4 regions of the Streptomyces sp. SID5643 genome follow, and region 1 is predicted to be linked to each of the others. Evidence: riboswitches for the same ligand, from Rfam matches in the RefSeq annotation. Region 1 holds a riboswitch; each other region holds the start of a gene.

What was found. Region 1 has a riboswitch for cyclic di-AMP ahead of GTY56_RS09295 (transglycosylase family protein). Riboswitches for the same ligand answer to the same signal wherever they lie in the genome.
Region 2: it holds a riboswitch for cyclic di-AMP, as region 1 does, so the genes downstream of both, GTY56_RS33795 (C40 family peptidase) here and GTY56_RS09295 (transglycosylase family protein) in region 1, are expected to answer to the same signal.
Region 3: it holds a riboswitch for cyclic di-AMP, as region 1 does, so the genes downstream of both, GTY56_RS06400 (M23 family metallopeptidase) here and GTY56_RS09295 (transglycosylase family protein) in region 1, are expected to answer to the same signal.
Region 4: it holds a riboswitch for cyclic di-AMP, as region 1 does, so the genes downstream of both, GTY56_RS00420 (M23 family metallopeptidase) here and GTY56_RS09295 (transglycosylase family protein) in region 1, are expected to answer to the same signal.

What each region holds. Positions count from the first base shown of each region.
Region 1 covers NZ_WWIC01000075.1:15,618-19,785, forward strand. The annotation lists gene GTY56_RS09285 (cytochrome P450) at 1-938, shown strand, start outside; gene GTY56_RS09290 (LysM peptidoglycan-binding domain-containing protein) at 1,060-2,013, shown strand; cyclic di-AMP (ydaO/yuaA leader) riboswitch at 2,243-2,409, shown strand; gene GTY56_RS09295 (transglycosylase family protein) at 2,414-3,106, shown strand; gene eno (phosphopyruvate hydratase) at 3,381-4,168, shown strand, end outside.
Region 2 covers NZ_WWIC01000314.1:33,117-37,284, forward strand. The annotation lists gene GTY56_RS33790 (SLAC1 family transporter) at 1-629, opposite strand, end outside; gene GTY56_RS33795 (C40 family peptidase) at 709-1,887, opposite strand; cyclic di-AMP (ydaO/yuaA leader) riboswitch at 1,896-2,068, opposite strand; gene pcrA (DNA helicase PcrA) at 2,384-4,168, shown strand, end outside.
Region 3 covers NZ_WWIC01000052.1:105,847-110,014, forward strand. The annotation lists gene GTY56_RS06395 (alpha-galactosidase) at 1-1,835, shown strand, start outside; cyclic di-AMP (ydaO/yuaA leader) riboswitch at 2,154-2,308, shown strand; gene GTY56_RS06400 (M23 family metallopeptidase) at 2,313-3,239, shown strand; gene GTY56_RS06405 (YdcF family protein) at 3,378-4,168, opposite strand, start outside.
Region 4 covers NZ_WWIC01000002.1:34,984-39,151, reverse strand. The annotation lists gene GTY56_RS00430 (M16 family metallopeptidase) at 1-931, shown strand, start outside; gene GTY56_RS00425 (insulinase family protein) at 928-2,316, shown strand; cyclic di-AMP (ydaO/yuaA leader) riboswitch at 2,507-2,671, shown strand; gene GTY56_RS00420 (M23 family metallopeptidase) at 2,684-3,472, shown strand; gene GTY56_RS00415 (GntR family transcriptional regulator) at 3,662-4,168, shown strand, end outside.

The DNA of each region.
Region 1 (4,168 bases):
GGGTCGCCGAGTTCGCGCCACGGGTGCAGGAGCTCACCGACACCCTCATCGACGGGTTCGCGCGGAAGGGATCAGCCGACCTGATCCACGAGTTCGCCTTCCCGCTGCCCATCTACGCCATCTGCGAGCTGCTCGGCGTCCCGCGCGAGGACCAGGACGACTTCCGCGACTGGGCGGGCATGATGATCCGCCACCAGGGCGGGCCGCGGGGCGGCGTGGCGCGGTCGGTGAAGAAGATGCGCGGTTACCTCGCCGACCTCATCCACCGCAAGCGCGAGGCGCTGCCCGCCGAGCCCGCCCCCGGAGAGGACCTCATCTCCGGTCTCATCCGCGCCTCCGACCACGGCGAGCACCTCACGGAGAACGAGGCGGCGGCCATGGCCTTCATCCTGCTGTTCGCCGGTTTCGAGACGACCGTGAACCTGATCGGCAACGGCACCTACGCGCTGCTCACCCACCCCGGGCAGCGTGCCCGGCTCCAGGCGTCCCTCGTCGCGGGGGAGACCGGCCTGCTGGAGACCGGCGTCGAGGAACTCCTCCGCTATGACGGCCCCGTGGAGCTCGCCACCTGGCGCTTCGCCACGCAGCCCCTCTCCCTCGGTGGGCAGCGCATCGAGGCGGGCGACCCCGTCCTCGTGGTCCTGGCCGCCGCGGACCGTGACCCGGAGCGGTTCGCCGATCCGGACGTGCTGGACCTCTCCCGCCGCGACAACCAGCACCTCGGGTACGGCCACGGCATCCACTACTGCCTCGGAGCCCCGCTCGCCCGGCTGGAGGGCCAGACCGCGCTCGCCACGCTCCTGACCCGCCTCCCGGACCTGCGGCTCGCGGCGGATCCGGCCGAGCTGAGATGGCGTGGCGGCCTCATCATGCGGGGGCTGCGCACCCTGCCGGTGGAGTTCGCACCCACCGGACGTGACGAAACATCAGACTTGTGATCTTCACGTGATCTACGCGGCATGAACTTGTGACAAGTGATCGACTGCCGATACGTTCACCCATCAACGCGGCGGGGAATCGCACCGCCTCGGTCACTGCTGTCTCGCGAAAGGTCTCCGTATGCTCTCCGGGAACGGTCGGCACCGCCGCCCCCGCCAGGCTCCGGCTCTCCTCGTGGCGGCCGGGGTGACCGGCTCCGCCATCGCGATCCCGCTCCTCGGGGCCTCCGGTGCCAGTGCGGCCGACGGCACGACCTGGGACCGGGTCGCGGACTGCGAGAGCGGTGGCGCCTGGAGCCAGAACAGCGGCAACGGCTACTACGGCGGCCTCCAGTTGTCCCAGGACGACTGGGAGAAGCACGGCGGCCTCGACTACGCCGCGAGCGCCGACCTGGCCAGCCGCTCCCAGCAGATAGCCGTGGCCGAGAGAATCCTCGCCGACCAGGGGGTCGGCGCATGGCGCACCTGTGGACTGCTCTCGGGGCTCCAGCAGGACAAGGGGTCGGAATCACCCGACTCGTCCGCATCATCCGGTGAGGTGGACTCGCCCGGATTGCTCGATTCGCTGGGTTCGTCCCCTTCTGAAAGCCCCTCCTCGTCTCCGTCGCCTGACGCGTCGTCGTCTTCGAAGGACGAAACCGCCAAAACCGATAGATCAGGCGAATCCGACGGCTCGTCGCGGGACGAGCAGCCGGGCGGCTCTCCGTCGGCCACTCCCGAGGGCGGCAAGTCCGGCAACGCGCGGCAGGGCGACGACTCCTCGGCGTCGTCCGAGACCGGCTCCGGCCGCCATCGCGGTCCCAGTGCCGACGAAACCCGTGCGCCCGAGAGCGGCGGTGCGGAGAAGTCCACGGGGCGTCACTCCGCGCCCGCCGACGAGAGTTCCGCCGACGCGTCCGAGGGTGCCTACATCGTCGGCGTCGGCGACAGCCTCTGGTCCATCGCCGACGCCCTTCGTGTCAGCGGCGGATGGCACGCGCTCTACGACAGCAACGAGAAGGCGGTCGGCGACGACCCCGACCTCATCCATCCCGGTCAGGCGCTCGCGGTCGAGGGCGAAGCGGACGAGAAGTAGCTGTTCGGGCAGTGCGGAAACGACGGTCGAAGTCCCCCCTAAACCGGGTGAGTTCACGTCACGTTTTCATACTGAATGTCCCGTATAAGGCCGGTGAGAGATAGATCTCAGAAGCCTTGATCGTCTTTGAAATTCGGTGGGCGGCGTGCCTACGGTCGTGACCGCTCGTCACCGCGAGCCCCGGCTGCCGCAACGCCGAATCCTGCCAGCGGCCGTACGGGAACAGTCGTCGCGTCAAGCGCCGTAGGCAGGAGCGGGGGACCCAAGGTAGGTGCCCGACCGGCCGGTTGTGCCGGAAGGGCTTGGGGTGAAGCCGTGTCCCGGGAGGGGCGCGGCCGGGCAACTCAACCGGCCCGAACCCGACAGCTCACCTCGCAGGCGTCGGTGAGGGGATCTCTCCATGCTGTTTTCCAGCAAGGGCAAGCACCGTCGTCCGTCCAAGGCCACTCGCGTCGTCGCGCTCGCCGGCGTCACCGGTGCCGCCGTCGCCGCCCCGCTGATGGCGGCCGGCAACGCCTCCGCCGCCACCGCCTCCGAGTGGGACGCGGTCGCCCAGTGCGAGTCCGGCGGCAACTGGTCCATCAACACCGGCAACGGCTACTACGGCGGCCTGCAGTTCTCCGCCTCCACCTGGGCCGGCTACGGCGGCACCAAGTACGCCTCCACCGCCGACCAGGCCACCAAGGCCCAGCAGATCGAGATCGCCGAGAAGGTCCTCGCGGGCCAGGGCAAGGGCGCCTGGCCGGTCTGCGGCAAGGGCCTGTCGAGCGCCGGCTACACCGGTGGCGGTTCCGCCGACGACTCCGGCAGCTCCTCGCAGAGCCAGCAGGGCACCGAGACCCGCGAGACCCAGGAGCAGCCGGCCTCCCGCTCCGACGAGCGCCCGGCGGCCAAGAAGACCGTGACCACCCCGACCGGCAAGAAGGTCAAGAAGGGTGACGGCGAGTACAAGGTCGTCAAGGGCGACACCCTGAGCTCGATCGCGGCCGAGGAGAAGGTCAAGGGCGGCTGGGAGAAGCTGTACCAGCTGAACAAGGACATCATCACCGATGCCAACCTCATCTACCCCGGCCAGCAGCTGCACCTGAAGTAAGCAGCGGCCCACCCGGGCCCGCCCAGGGCCCACCAGCTCCCCGCTCCGGCGCGTCATCCCCCGTACGCACCGGAGCGGGGTTTTTTCTGCCGTACTTCGCGAACCGGCTTTGTTCCGTTCGGAAACAATTTACTCTCGGTTCTGTCCATGGGGTGGGCGACCCGGTGGCCGATCGCCCGGAGCCGGTTAGGCTCATGTCGCGAGCCACCGCGGCCCGCACCCCGCCGGGTCCACGCGACCCGCATCACCGCGTCACACCAAGAAGGAGATGCTCGTGCCGTCCATCGACGTCGTCGTAGCCCGGGAAATCCTGGACTCCCGAGGCAACCCCACGGTCGAGGTCGAGGTCGGCCTCGACGACGGCAGCACGGGTCGTGCCGCCGTCCCGTCCGGCGCCTCCACGGGCGCCTTCGAGGCCATCGAGCTCCGCGACGGCGACTCGAACCGCTACCTCGGCAAGGGTGTGGAGAAAGCCGTCCTCGCGGTCATCGAGCAGATCGGCCCGGAGCTGGTCGGCTACGACGCCACCGAGCAGCGCCTGATCGACCAGGCCATGTTCGACCTGGACGCCACCGACAACAAGGGCTCCCTCGGCGCCAACGCCATCCTCGGCGTCTCGCTCGCCGTCGCCCACGCCGCCTCCGAGGCCAGCGACCTGCCGCTGTTCCGCTACCTGGGCGGCCCCAACGCGCACCTGCTGCCGGTGCCGATGATGAACATCCTGAACGGCGGCTCGCACGCCGACTCCAACGTGGACATCCAGGAGTTCATGATCGCCCCGATCGGCGCGGAGTCCTTCTCCGAGGCCCTGCGCTGGGGCGCCGAGGTCTACCACACGCTGAAGAAGGTCCTGAAGAGCAAGGGCCTGGCCACCGGCCTCGGCGACGAGGGCGGCTTCGCCCCGAACCTCGGCTCCAACCGCGAGGCCCTCGACCTCATCCTGGAAGCGATCAAGGAAGCCGGTTACACCCCCGGCGAGCAGATCGCCCTGGCGCTCGACGTCGCCGCCTCCGAGTTCTACAAGGACGGCGTCTACACCTTCGAGGGCAAGGAGCGCTCGGC
Region 2 (4,168 bases), on a different contig from region 1:
TCGGTGTTCTCCTCGTTCCACAGGTACAGGCGCGCGCTGTCGGCGCTGAGGAGTTCCGCCCCGGCCAGCGCGGAGACGGCGAGGGCGCCGGCCGCGAGCCAGTGGTCCCCGCGCCCCTCCTCCACCTGCCGGGGCTGGAAGCGGAACAGGGCGAAGCCGTAGAGCGCGAGGCCCAGCCAGAACAGCACCAGGGCCGCGTGGGCCAGCCAGGCCGACGTATCGGCTGCGGCGAGCGTGGCACCGAGTACGGCCAGCCCCTGGGTGGCCACGCAGCGCAGGAACACCGTGCCGCGCCGCCCACCGGCCTCCGCGGTGAGCAGCACCGCCCAGAGCAGCATCGCGAGCGCCAGCAGCGCCTCGGCAGGGGACTGCCGGCCGGCCGCGGAGAAGCCGGTGCCGAGGACGGCGGTCGCCGCCACGGCGGTGAGTGCGGCCGGTGTCTCCGCCCGCCACCCGCCGCGTGCCCGCTGGGCGAGGCCCGCGGCCGCCATCAGCCAGGCCGCGCAGGCCAGGGCGAGGACGATGCGGGAGAGGACCTCGTACCCCGCCGAGTCGAGACCGACCGACACGATGCCGGTCGCCAGCGCGTACGTCGACCACCAAGTGGCAAACGGGGAGGGACCGGACATAGCGCCGATGCTAGAGAGCGCCGCGCCCGTTACGAGAGGGGCACGCGCGCGTGCCCCTCAAAAGGCGTGAAGAGCCCTCTCAGGCCGGCCGCACCACGCTGTGGATGGCCGACTCGCCGTCGTAGTAGACCGACTCCTCGCGCACGTACGTGCCGGGCTTCGGGGCGTGGATCATCATGCCGTTGCCGATGTAGATCCCGACGTGGGTGACGTCGTCGTAGAAGAAGACCAGGTCACCGGGCTGGGCCTGGGAGAGCGGGACCGTGGTGCCGGCGTTCACCTGGTCGTAGGTCGTGCGCGGCAGGTCGACGCCCGCGGCCTTCCAGGCGGCCTGGGTGAGGCCGGAGCAGTCGTAGGAGCCGGGGCCGACAGCGCCCCACACGTACGGCTTGCCGATCTGGGCGCGGGCGAAGGCCAGCGCCTTGTCGGCCTTGGTGGCGTACGAGGAGTCGGCCGGGGGTGTCGGGGTGGACGAGCCGGAGCCCGCCGGTCCCGAGGACGAGGACCCGCTGTCCTGCTGCCGAGCGGCCTCCTCCTGTGCCTGTCGCTGCGCGGCCTGCTGCCGGGCCAGCTCGTCGGCCTTGCGGGCGGCCTCCTCCTGCTTCTGCTTCTCGATCGCCGCGAGGCGGGCCTTCTCCTCGGCGGTCAGCCTCGACATCAGCTCGCGCGCCTCGGCGAGCTTGCGCTGGACGGTCGCCTTGGCCGTCTTCAGATCGCCCTGCGACTCGGTGAGCGTCTCCAGGCTCTCGGTGGCCTCCTGGCGCTTCTTCATCGTCTCGGACTGCTGCGCGATGTAGTCGTCGACGGCCACCTTCTGGCGGCCCGTCATCCGGTCCATCAGCTGGGTCTGGTCGAAGTAGTCCTGCGGGGTGTCCGCGAGCAGGAACGTCGCCGTGTCCGGGGCGGCGGCGCCGGTGCGGTACTGGGCGGAGGCGAAGGACCCCAGCTCCTCGCGCGCCTCGTTGAGCTTCTGGGTGCGCTTCGCGACGTCGTCGATGAGGGCGTCGGCGCGTTTGCGCTGCTTCGCCGTCTTCTCCTTGGCCGCGTTGTACTTCTCGGTCGCCGACCCCGCCTGGCGGTAGAGGTCGTCGACCTTCTTCTCGACTTCTTCCAGGCTGGGCTTGTCGTCGGCCTCGGGAGCGGCGTTGGCCGACTGGGACAGCAGGGCCACGGAGGTGAGGGCCGCCGTTGCGAGGGCGGGGGTCCGTATGCCTGCCACGCGCGTACCCGTAGGACGCGACTTGCGGTGCGACGCCAAGGGAGGCGACTCCTTCCACGTTCCGCCTACCGAGTTAGCTGTCGGGTTCGGGCGGGTGGTTCGGAAGGTTTGCCCTACGGCTCTCTCCGCACAGGGAGTCGGGCCGATTCACCCCAGGTTCACGGTTGGGTCCCCGGCTCCGGCTGCCGCTGCGGCACACCGGACTCGGCGGAGGCCGCGCGGCCCGGCGACGTTCGCCGGTGGGGGTCATGCGGCCTGGTCGCACGGTAGCCAACTCGTGTGGCCCCTGTGAAGGTTGATGGGTGATATGCCCGATACATTTTCGTGACCTCGGTCATGAACGTTGCCGAGAGTGAACGATCGGGGGAGTTCGGTCATCCTTTGTCCATAATTGCGGGGGGTGTAGCACGCCGTGATCATGCGGTCATGGAGGGCGACAATGAGCCGCCGGCCGGTCGGCGGGGGGCCCGCGCGCCCGGCGATGTTCTCAGGGCGGCGGCGGGCTGTCAGTGGGGCGCCCTAGACTCGGAGAGCGATGAGCAGCCTCTTTGACGACAGCTTCCTGGCGAACCTCCAGGCCCAGCGGGGCCCCGCGGACGAGCCCCCGCCGCCGCCCGAGGACGATCACGTTCCGGAGCCGATTCCGGACGATCTGTTCGGCGGGAAGTTCGACGCGCCCCCGGACCGGGACGCCTACTACCGGGACGGCGCGCCCCGCCCGGTCGTGGACACCGCCGCGCTCCTGGAGGGGCTGAACGACAACCAGCGCGCCGCCGTCGTCCACTCCGGCTCCCCGCTGCTCATCGTGGCCGGTGCCGGCTCCGGCAAGACCCGCGTGCTCACGCACCGCATCGCCCACCTCCTCGCCGAGCGCGGCGTGCACCCGGGCCAGATCCTCGCGATCACCTTCACCAACAAGGCCGCGGGCGAGATGAAGGAACGTGTCGAGCAGCTCGTCGGCCCGCGCGCGAACGCCATGTGGGTCATGACGTTCCACAGCGCGTGCGTGCGCATCCTCCGCCGCGAGAGCAAGAAGCTCGGCTTCACATCGAGCTTCTCGATCTACGACGCCGCCGACTCCAAGCGCCTGATGGCCCTGGTCTGCCGTGACCTGGACCTCGACCCAAAGCGCTTCCCGCCGAAGTCCTTCAGCGCCAAGATCAGCAACCTGAAGAACGAGCTGATCGACGAGGAGGACTTCGCCGCCCAGGCCACCGACGGCTTCGAGAAGACCCTCGCCCAGGCCTACGCCCTGTACCAGTCGCGGTTGCGCGAGGCGAACGCCCTCGACTTCGACGACCTGATCATGACGACGGTCAACCTGCTGCGCGCCTTCCCGGACGTCGCCGAGCACTACCGCCGCCGCTTCCGGCACGTCCTGGTCGACGAGTACCAGGACACCAACCACGCCCAGTACGCGCTCGTGCGGGAGCTGGTCGGCACCTCCGAGCACCCCGTCGACGTACCGCCCGAGGCCGAGGTCCCGCCCGCCGAGCTGTGCGTGGTCGGTGACGCCGACCAGTCGATCTACGCCTTCCGCGGCGCGACGATCCGCAACATCCTCCAGTTCGAGGAGGACTACCCGGACGCCACGACGATCCTGCTGGAGCAGAACTACCGCTCCACGCAGACGATCCTCAGCGCCGCCAACGCGGTCATCGAGCGCAACGAGTCCCGCCGCCCCAAAAATCTGTGGACCAACGCGGGCTCCGGCGCCCGGATCACCGGCTACGTCGCCGACACCGAGCACGACGAGGCGCAGTTCGTCGCCGATGAGATAGACCGCCTCACGGACGCCGGCGAGGCCAAGGCCGGTGACGTCGCCGTCTTCTACCGCACCAACGCCCAGTCCCGTGTCTTCGAAGAGGTCTTCATCCGCGTCGGCCTGCCCTACAAGGTCGTCGGCGGTGTCCGCTTCTACGAGCGCAAGGAGGTCCGGGACGTCCTGGCCTACCTGCGCGTCCTGGCCAACCCCGAGGACTCGGTACCGCTGCGCCGGATCCTCAACGTCCCCAAGCGGGGCATCGGCGACCGCGCCGAGGCGATGATCGACGCCCTGTCCCAGCGGGAGAAGATCAGCTTCCCGCAGGCGCTCAAGCGCGTCGACGAGGCGTACGGCATGGCCGCGCGCTCGACCAACGCCGTCAAGCGGTTCAACACGCTGATGGAGGACCTCCGCACCATCGTCGAGTCCGGCGCCGGACCGGCCACGGTTCTGGAAGCCGTGCTGGAGCGCACCGGATACCTCGCCGAGCTCCAGGCCTCCACCGACCCGCAGGACGAGACCCGTATCGAGAACCTCCAGGAACTGGCCGCCGTC
Region 3 (4,168 bases), on a different contig from region 1:
TGTCCGTACGCGCGGCCGGGTGGCGCGGCACCGAGTGGCGATTCGAGGGGCACGACGCCGGGGACGGCGAGCTGCGGCTCCGGTTCCGCGACGGCGACCTGACCGTCACGCTGCACTACCGCATGCCCTCCTCGACGGACGTCGTCGAGCGCTGGGTGACCCTGGACAACCGGGGGCCGGACGTCGAACTGCTGCGCGCCGACTCCGCGACCTGGACCCTGCCCGACCGCGACGCGTGGCGGCTGTCCCAGCTGCACGGCCGCTGGGGGGCCGAGTCACGCCTGACGCGCTCCGGCCTCACCCACGGCGAGAAGGTCATCGGCAGCCGCCGCGGCCACACCTCGCACCAGCACCTGCCGTGGGTCGCCCTGGACGCCGACGCCACCGAGGAGCGCGGCGAGGTCTACGGCTGCGCCCTGGGCTGGTCCGGGTCCTGGCGCATCTCCGTGGCCCAGCTCCCGGATGCGCGCGTGCAGATCACCGGCGGCGCGGGCTACGACGACTCGGGGCTGCTGACGCTGGCCACGGGGGAGTCGTACACGACGCCGGTCTTCGCCGGGCTCTGGAGCGACGGCGGTTTCGGCGGGGCGAGCCGCGCCTGGCACGCCTACCAGCGGGCGCATGTGATCCCGGACGCGGGCCGGGACCGGCCGGTGCTGTTCAACTCCTGGGAGGCCACCGAGTTCGACATCTCCGAGGAGCAGCAGCGGGCGCTCGCCGAGCGGGCCGCCGCCATGGGCGTCGAGCTGTTCGTGGTCGACGACGGCTGGTTCGGGGCGCGCACCAGCGACCGGGCCGGGCTCGGCGACTGGACCCCGAACCCCGACCGCTTCCCCGGCGGGCTGAAGCCGCTCGCCGACCACGTGCACGGCCTCGGCATGCAGTTCGGGATCTGGGTCGAGCCGGAAATGGTCAACCCGGACAGCGACCTGTACCGCGCGCACCCCGACTGGGTGCAGTACCAACCGGGACGAAGGCGGACGGAGTTCCGCAATCAGCTCGTACTCAACCTCGCCCGCGAGGACGTCCGGGAGTACCTCTGGGAGCAGCTCCACGGGCTTCTCGCCGGCGCTCCCGTCGACTACGTCAAGTGGGACTTCAACCGCTGCTTCACCGACGCCGGCTGGCCGGACGACCCCTACCCGCAGCGGCTGTGGATCGATCACGTGCGCGGCCTGTACGCCCTGCTGGACCGGCTGCGGGCCGCCCATCCCGGAGTGGCCTTCGAGTCCTGCTCGGGCGGCGGCGGGCGGATCGACCTCGGTGTGCTGAGCCGCACGGACCAGGTGTGGACCTCCGACAACACCGACCCGCTCGACCGGCTCGCCATCCAGCACGGCTTCAGTCAGATCCATCCGGCCCGGGTCATGGCCGCCTGGGTCACCGACAGTCCGAACGTCATGCTCAACCAGCGGGCCAGCTCCCTGAGGTTCCGGTTCGTCAGCGCCATGGCCGGGGTGCTGGGGGTCGGCGGCGACCTCACGCGGTGGACGCGGGAGGAACTCGCCGAGGCGCGGGAGTGGGTGGAGCTCTACAAGGAGATCCGGCCCGTGGTGCAACGCGGCGACCAGTACCGGCTGCGTCCCCCGCAGGGCGGACTGAGTGCCGTGCAGTACACCCTCGGAGACGAGACCGTCGTCCTCGCCTGGCTCCAGGCGCAGCGGTACGGCGAGCCCGTACCGGCTCTCCGGTTGTGCGCCCTCGACCCGGCCGCATCGTACGAATGCCTCGAAACGGGCGAAATTCACCGGGGAGCCGTGCTGCTTCATCACGGGCTGCGCGTGGGCCTGCGGGGGGATCTGGATGCCGCGGTCGTCCGCCTTAAGCGGAAGTAGCCGTTTCTGTCCGAATAAGGAGCTTAAACCGCTTAGGGATAACGTGCCCCGACTGTAAAGGAGATGGGGTCGGGGTGCGTGACCATCGTCATATTCGTGACGATCCGTTGTTGCCATGTGCACGTAATTCTCGTGTTGTTCAGGGCTGTTGAGGAAAGCGGGAGATCGGTAATCCACGCTCGGTGACCGCGGATGTGGCGACGCGTCAAAGCAAAACACCGTCACGGGCAACCGCAAGCTTGTCCGTTTGCGTCCTGGTCGCTTACGTTCCACACCAATCCGGACGGACGCCTAATCCTGCCGCCGACCGGAGCCCGCACACACTGACCCGACGTACGGCAGGAGCGGGGGACCCACAGGTAAGACGCCTGTTCCGGTTCCCGGAACGGCTTGGGGTTAAGCCGCGCCCCGGCGCGGCCGGGCATCTCCAGCCCGCACCCGACAGCTCACCTCGCAGGCGACGGAGAGGAATTCGTCATGCCCGCGAAGGGTAAGCACCGCCGTCCCAAGACCCAGCGTTTCACCCGCTCCATCGCCGTCGCCGGAACCGGCGGAGCCGCTCTCGCGCTGCCGCTCATGGGGGCCGCCGGCGCCCACGCCGCCACCCCGCAGTCGGCTCCGGAAAAGGCCGTCCAGTCCGCTCCGGCGGCCGAGAAGAAGGCCGCCGAAAAGGCCAATGGCCCCCGCACGTACACCGTGAAGGCCGGCGACTGTCTCGCGAAGATCGCCGACGATCAGAACGTCAGCGGCGGCTGGAAGAAGCTCTACGCGGACAACCGCGACGCCGTCGGCTCGGACCCGTCGCTGATCCACCCGGGTCTGAAGCTGTCGATCGGCAAGCAGGCCGCGAGCGCGCCGAAGTCCTCGGCGCCGTCCGCGCCGAAGGCCTCCGCCCCGAAGCCCTCGGCCGCGAAGCCTGCCGCCGAGTCGGCCCCGAAGGCGGAGCCCGCCGCGAAGCCGGCCGCCGCCAAGCCCGCCGCCGAGAGCAACGCGAGCGGCTACAGCCTCCCGGTGGCCGGTGCCACCGTCGGCACCCCGTACCGGATGTCCGGCAGCATGTGGTCCAGCGGCTACCACACCGGTGTCGACTTCGTCGTCCCGACCGGCACCTCCCTCAAGGCCGTCGGCGCCGGCACCGTCGTCTCCGCCGGCTGGGGCGGCGCGTACGGCAACCAGGTCGTCATCAGGCTGAACGACGGCCACTACGCCCAGTACGCCCACCTGTCCCAGCTCTCCGTCTCGGCCGGCCAGACCGTGACCGCCGGGCAGCAGGTCGGCCTGTCGGGCGCGACCGGCAACGTGACCGGACCGCACCTGCACTTCGAGATCCGCACCACGCCGGACTACGGCTCTGACGTGGACCCGGTCGCCTTCCTGCGCTCCCACGGCGTCTCCGTCGGCTGACCCACCGCACGACCACCTGCCTGACACGCGGCCGAAGGCCGGACCCCGATCCCCGGGTCCGGCCTTCGGTGTGTGCGCATGCCGTCGGCCGCGTCAAGGGATCGGTCAGGGCCCGGCACGAGGTGTGCGGCCGGCGTTTCAGTGCTCGAAGGCCGTCGTCGCCACTGGTACTGCCAGGAGAAGGCTGAGTCCGACCAGGGGGAGGCGGTCCAGCCACAGGATGGCGGCGAATTCGCGCAGTGTCGCGGCCAGCCAGTAGGCGGGGGAGGTCGGCGCGCCCACGACGTGCACGGGTACGCCGACGCGGCGGGCGAGCAGGGTCGTGCGGTAAACGTGGAAGCAACTGGTGACCACCGTGGCACGGCGGCCGGGAGCGGTGTCCTCCACGAGGGCCGCGCTGAAACGGAGGTTCTGCCCGGTGTTGACGGAGCGGTCTTCCCGCACGATCCGGCCGACGGGCACTCCGCGCTCGCGCAGATAGTCGGACATCGCGTCCGCCTCGGAGCAGACCTCGTCGTCGCCCTGGCCGCCCGAGACGACGAACACCACACCAGGCGTGTCCGGTGCGCGGGCGGCGTCGATCGCGAGGGCGCGCTCCAGCCTGCGGGTCAGCAGCGGGCCGGGCCGGTCGCCGTTGAGCCCGGCGCCCAGGACGACGACATGGGTGGTTCCCGGCAGGGGGGTGCTACGGCCCCGAACGTACACGTAGCCGGCGAAGACCAGGAAGAGCAGAGTGAGGTATCCCGCGGCCGCGTTGACCGCGACCACGAGGGCACCGAACGCCTCGCCGCCGACCACGTGGACGACCGCGTCGAGGCCGAGCACCGCCAGCACCGCGCAGCCGGCGGCCCCGGTCGCCAGCAGGGCTGCCTGCGGTCCGTAGCGCCGGACCAGGAGGACGCCGTCGGCCAGCAGCAGCATGCCCAGCG
Region 4 (4,168 bases), on a different contig from region 1:
CGTCAAGAACGAGCGCCGCCAGCGCTACGACAACGTCCCCTACGGAACCGCCTTCGAGAAGCTGACCGCACTCGCCTACCCGGAGGGCCACCCCTACCACCACACCCCGATCGGCTCCATGGCCGACCTGGACGCGGCGACCCTGGAGGACGCGCGGGCGTTCTTCCGCACCTACTACGCGCCGAACAACGCCGTGCTCTCCGTGGTCGGCGACATCGACCCGGAGCAGACCCTCGCCTGGGTCGAGAAGTACTTCGGCTCCATCCCCGGTCACGACGGCAAGCCCGCCCCGCGCGACGGCTCGCTGCCGGAGACCATCGGCGAGCAGCTGCGCGAGGTCGTCGAGGAGGAGGTCCCGGCGCGCGCCCTGATGGCCGCCTACCGGCTGCCGCACGACGGCACGCGCGCGTGCGACGCGGCCGACCTCGCCCTCACCGTCCTCGGCGGCGGCGAGTCCTCCCGCCTCTACAACCGGCTGGTGCGGCGCGACCGTACGGCCGTGGCGGCCGGCTTCGGCCTGCTGCGGCTCGCCGGGGCGCCCTCCCTGGGGTGGCTGGACGTGAAGACGTCCGGTGACGTGGAGGTGCCGGCCATCGAGACCGCCATCGACGAGGAGCTCGCCCGGTTCGCCGAGGAGGGCCCCACGGCCGAGGAGATGGAGCGCGCCCAGGCCCAGCTGGAGCGCGAGTGGCTGGACCGGCTCGGCACGGTCGCCGGCCGCGCCGACGAACTGTGCCGGTACGCCGTGCTGTTCGGCGACCCGCAGCTCGCCCTGACCGCCGTCCAGCGTGTGCTGGAGATCACGGCGGAGGAGGTCCAGGAGGTCGCCAAGGCCCGCCTGCGGCCCGACAACCGCGCGGTGCTCGTGTACGAGCCGACCGCCCCCGAAGCCCCCGCCGACCAGGACGAGAACGAGGAGGCGGCCCGGTGACCGAGCTCGCCACGATGGACTTCCACCCCCGGCCCCAGTCGGGCGACGCCAAGCCGTGGGCCTTCCCCGCCCCCGAGCGCGGCACGCTCGACAACGGTCTGACGGTGCTGCGCTGCCACCGCCCCGGCCAGCAGGTCGTCGCCGTGGAGGTGCTGCTGGACGCCCCCCTGGAGGCGGAGCCGGCCGGTCTCGACGGTGTGGCCACGATCATGGCCCGGGCGTTCTCCGAAGGCACCGACAAGCACTCCGCCGAGGAGTTCGCCGCCGAGCTGGAGCGTGCCGGCGCCACCCTCGACGCGCATGCCGACCACCCCGGCGTCCGGCTCAGCCTGGAGGTGCCGGCCTCCCGTCTCGCCAAGGGGCTGAACCTGATCGCCGACGCGCTGAGGGCGCCCGCGTTCGCCGACAGCGAGGTCGAGCGGCTGGTCACCAACCGCCTCGACGAGATCCCGCACGAACTGGCCAACCCCTCCCGCCGTGCCGCCAAGGAGCTCTCCAAGGAGCTGTTCCCGTCGGACGCGCGCATGTCGCGGCCCCGGCAGGGCACCGAGGAGACGGTCGCCGCGATCGACTCCGCGGCCGTTCGCGCCTTCTACGAGAAGCACGTCCGCCCCGCGACGGCCACCGCCGTCGTCGTCGGCGACCTCACCGGTATCGACCTCGACGCCCTGCTCGGCGACACCCTGGGGGCCTGGACGGGCTCCTCGGCCGAGCCGCGTCCGGTGCCGCCGGTGACCGCCGACGACACCGGCCGGGTCGTCATCGTGGACCGCCCCGGCGCCGTCCAGACGCAGCTGCTGATCGGCCGGGTCGGCCCGGACCGGCACGACCGCGTGTGGCCCGCGCAGGTGCTCGGCACGTACTGCCTCGGCGGCACCCTCACCTCCCGCCTGGACCGCGTCCTGCGCGAGGAGAAGGGCTACACCTACGGCGTTCGGGCGTTCGGCCAGGTCCTCAGGTCCGCGCCGGACGGCACGGGTGCCGCGATGCTCGCCATCAGCGGTTCCGTCGACACGCCCAACACCGGCCCGGCTCTGGAGGACCTCTGGACGGTGCTGCGCACTCTCGCCGCCGGGGGACTGACCGACGCCGAGCGGGACGTCGCCGTGCAGAACCTGGTCGGGGTGGCTCCGCTCAAGTACGAGACGGCAGCGGCGGTCGCGAGCACGCTGGCCGACCAGGTCGAGCAGCACCTGCCCGACGACTACCAGGCCACGCTGTACCGTCAGCTCGCCGCGACCGGCACCGTGGAGGCCACCGCGGCGGCCGTGAGCGCCTTCCCGGTGGACCGTCTGGTGACCGTCCTCGTCGGCGACGCGGCGCAGATCAAGGCGCCTGTCGAGGCCCTGGGCATCGGCGAAGTCACCGTCGTCGCGGCCGAGTAGCGGCACGCGCGCAGGGGCCCTGGTTGTCTTCAAAGGCACCAGGGCCCCTTTATGCCCGAATTGATATGGGAGTTGCCTGTCTGCCCTGTGGGATGCGCTACAAACACCTGGATTCGTTTGGGAATTGAAAGCGGCGCCGCTTAGCGTCGTCCGGGCTGTTCGTCAGGCAGTGCGCCGCACCCGCGGCACCGGACAGTCATCGCCGAGTCCCCGTACGGCGCGAGCCAGGGGAGCCGGGGACCCACCGCAGTCCCTGGGGTGAATCGGGCGCCCGCGCGAGTCGCGAGGGAGTCCGTAGGAGACCTTCCTGCTCCGAACCCGTCAGCTAACCCGGTAGGCGAGAGGGAAGGAAAGGACCAGCCACTACATGGCGTTCACTCGCGCCACCGGGAAGCACCGTCGTCCCAGCAGGATCCAGCGCGGCACCGCCCGCGCGGCGGGCGTCGCGGCCCTCGCCACCACCGGCGTGATCGGCACCGTGGCGGCCCCCGCTGCCTTCGCCGCCGAGCCCAGCCCCGAGCAGACCGGCCTCACCCCGGTCGTCACCATGGGCGACACCGTGGCCCAGCAGATCGACGCCCAGGCGATCGCGCAGCAGCAGGCCGCCGAGGAGGCCGCCGCCAAGCGGAAGGCCGAGGAGGCCGCGCGCAAGCGGGCCGCCGAGTTGGCCGAGAGGGCCAAGGAAGCGGCCGAGAAGGCCCGCGAGGCCAAGGAGCGCGCCGCCCGCGAGGCCGAGCGCAAGCGCCTCAACGCCTATGTGGCCCCGATCTCCGGCTCGTACGTCTCCACCAGCTACAAGGCCAGCAGCGGCCTGTGGTCCTCCGGCAGCCACACCGGTGTCGACTTCCACGCCGCCACCGGCACCTCCGTCCACGCGGTCGGGGCGGGCACCGTCGTCGAGGCCGGCTGGGGCGGTTCGTACGGCAACCAGGTCGTCATCAAGATGAACGACGGGACGTACACCCAGTACGGCCACCTGTCCTCCGTCGGCGTCTCGGTCGGCCAGCAGGTCACCCCCGGCCAGCAGATCGGCCTGTCCGGCGCGACCGGCAACGTCACCGGCCCGCACCTGCACTTCGAGGCCCGCACGAGCGCCGAGTACGGCTCGGACATCGACCCGGTCGCCTACCTCCGCTCCCACGGCGTGAACCTCTGACCGGAACCCCCGCGCCGTTCCCGAAGCCCCGGCTCCCCGAGCCGGGGCTTTCGGCGTTTACGGCGGTGGCCTGTCCAAAAAATATCCCTGGATTCCCGATGGCCGTCGGAAATTCCGGCTCATTGCAATAGAGTCACGGAACGGGCGCCGCTCGTCGGCGTTTCACGGGGATTAATGGGGAGGTCGGTCATGCGTATTCCCGCGCACTCGGTGTGCACGGCCATCCGGGACGACATCGTCGCGGGTGTCCTCGCGCGCGGCAGCCGGCTCACCGAGGAACTCCTCGCGCGCCGCTACGGCGTCTCGCGGGTGCCCGTCCGGGAGGCGCTGCGCACCCTGGAGGCCGAGGGCTTCGTGGTGACCCGCCGGCACGCGGGCGCGTGCGTGGCCGAACCCACCGAGCAGGAGGCGGGCGACCTGCTGGAGATGCGCATGCTCCTGGAGCCGCTCGGAGCGGCCCGCGCCGCCCAGCGCCGCACCGAGGCGCATCTGAAGGTCCTGCGCGGCCTGGTCCGGCTGGGCCAGGAGCGGGCCCGCCGGGGCAGCAGTGACGACCTGCGCTCCCTCGACGGCTGGTTCCACGAAACGCTCGCCCAGGCCTGTGGCAGCCCCGCACTGACCTCGATGCTCACCCAGCTCCGCCACAAGATCGCGTGGATGTACGCCGTGGACGCACCGGCCAGCCCGGTGGAGTCC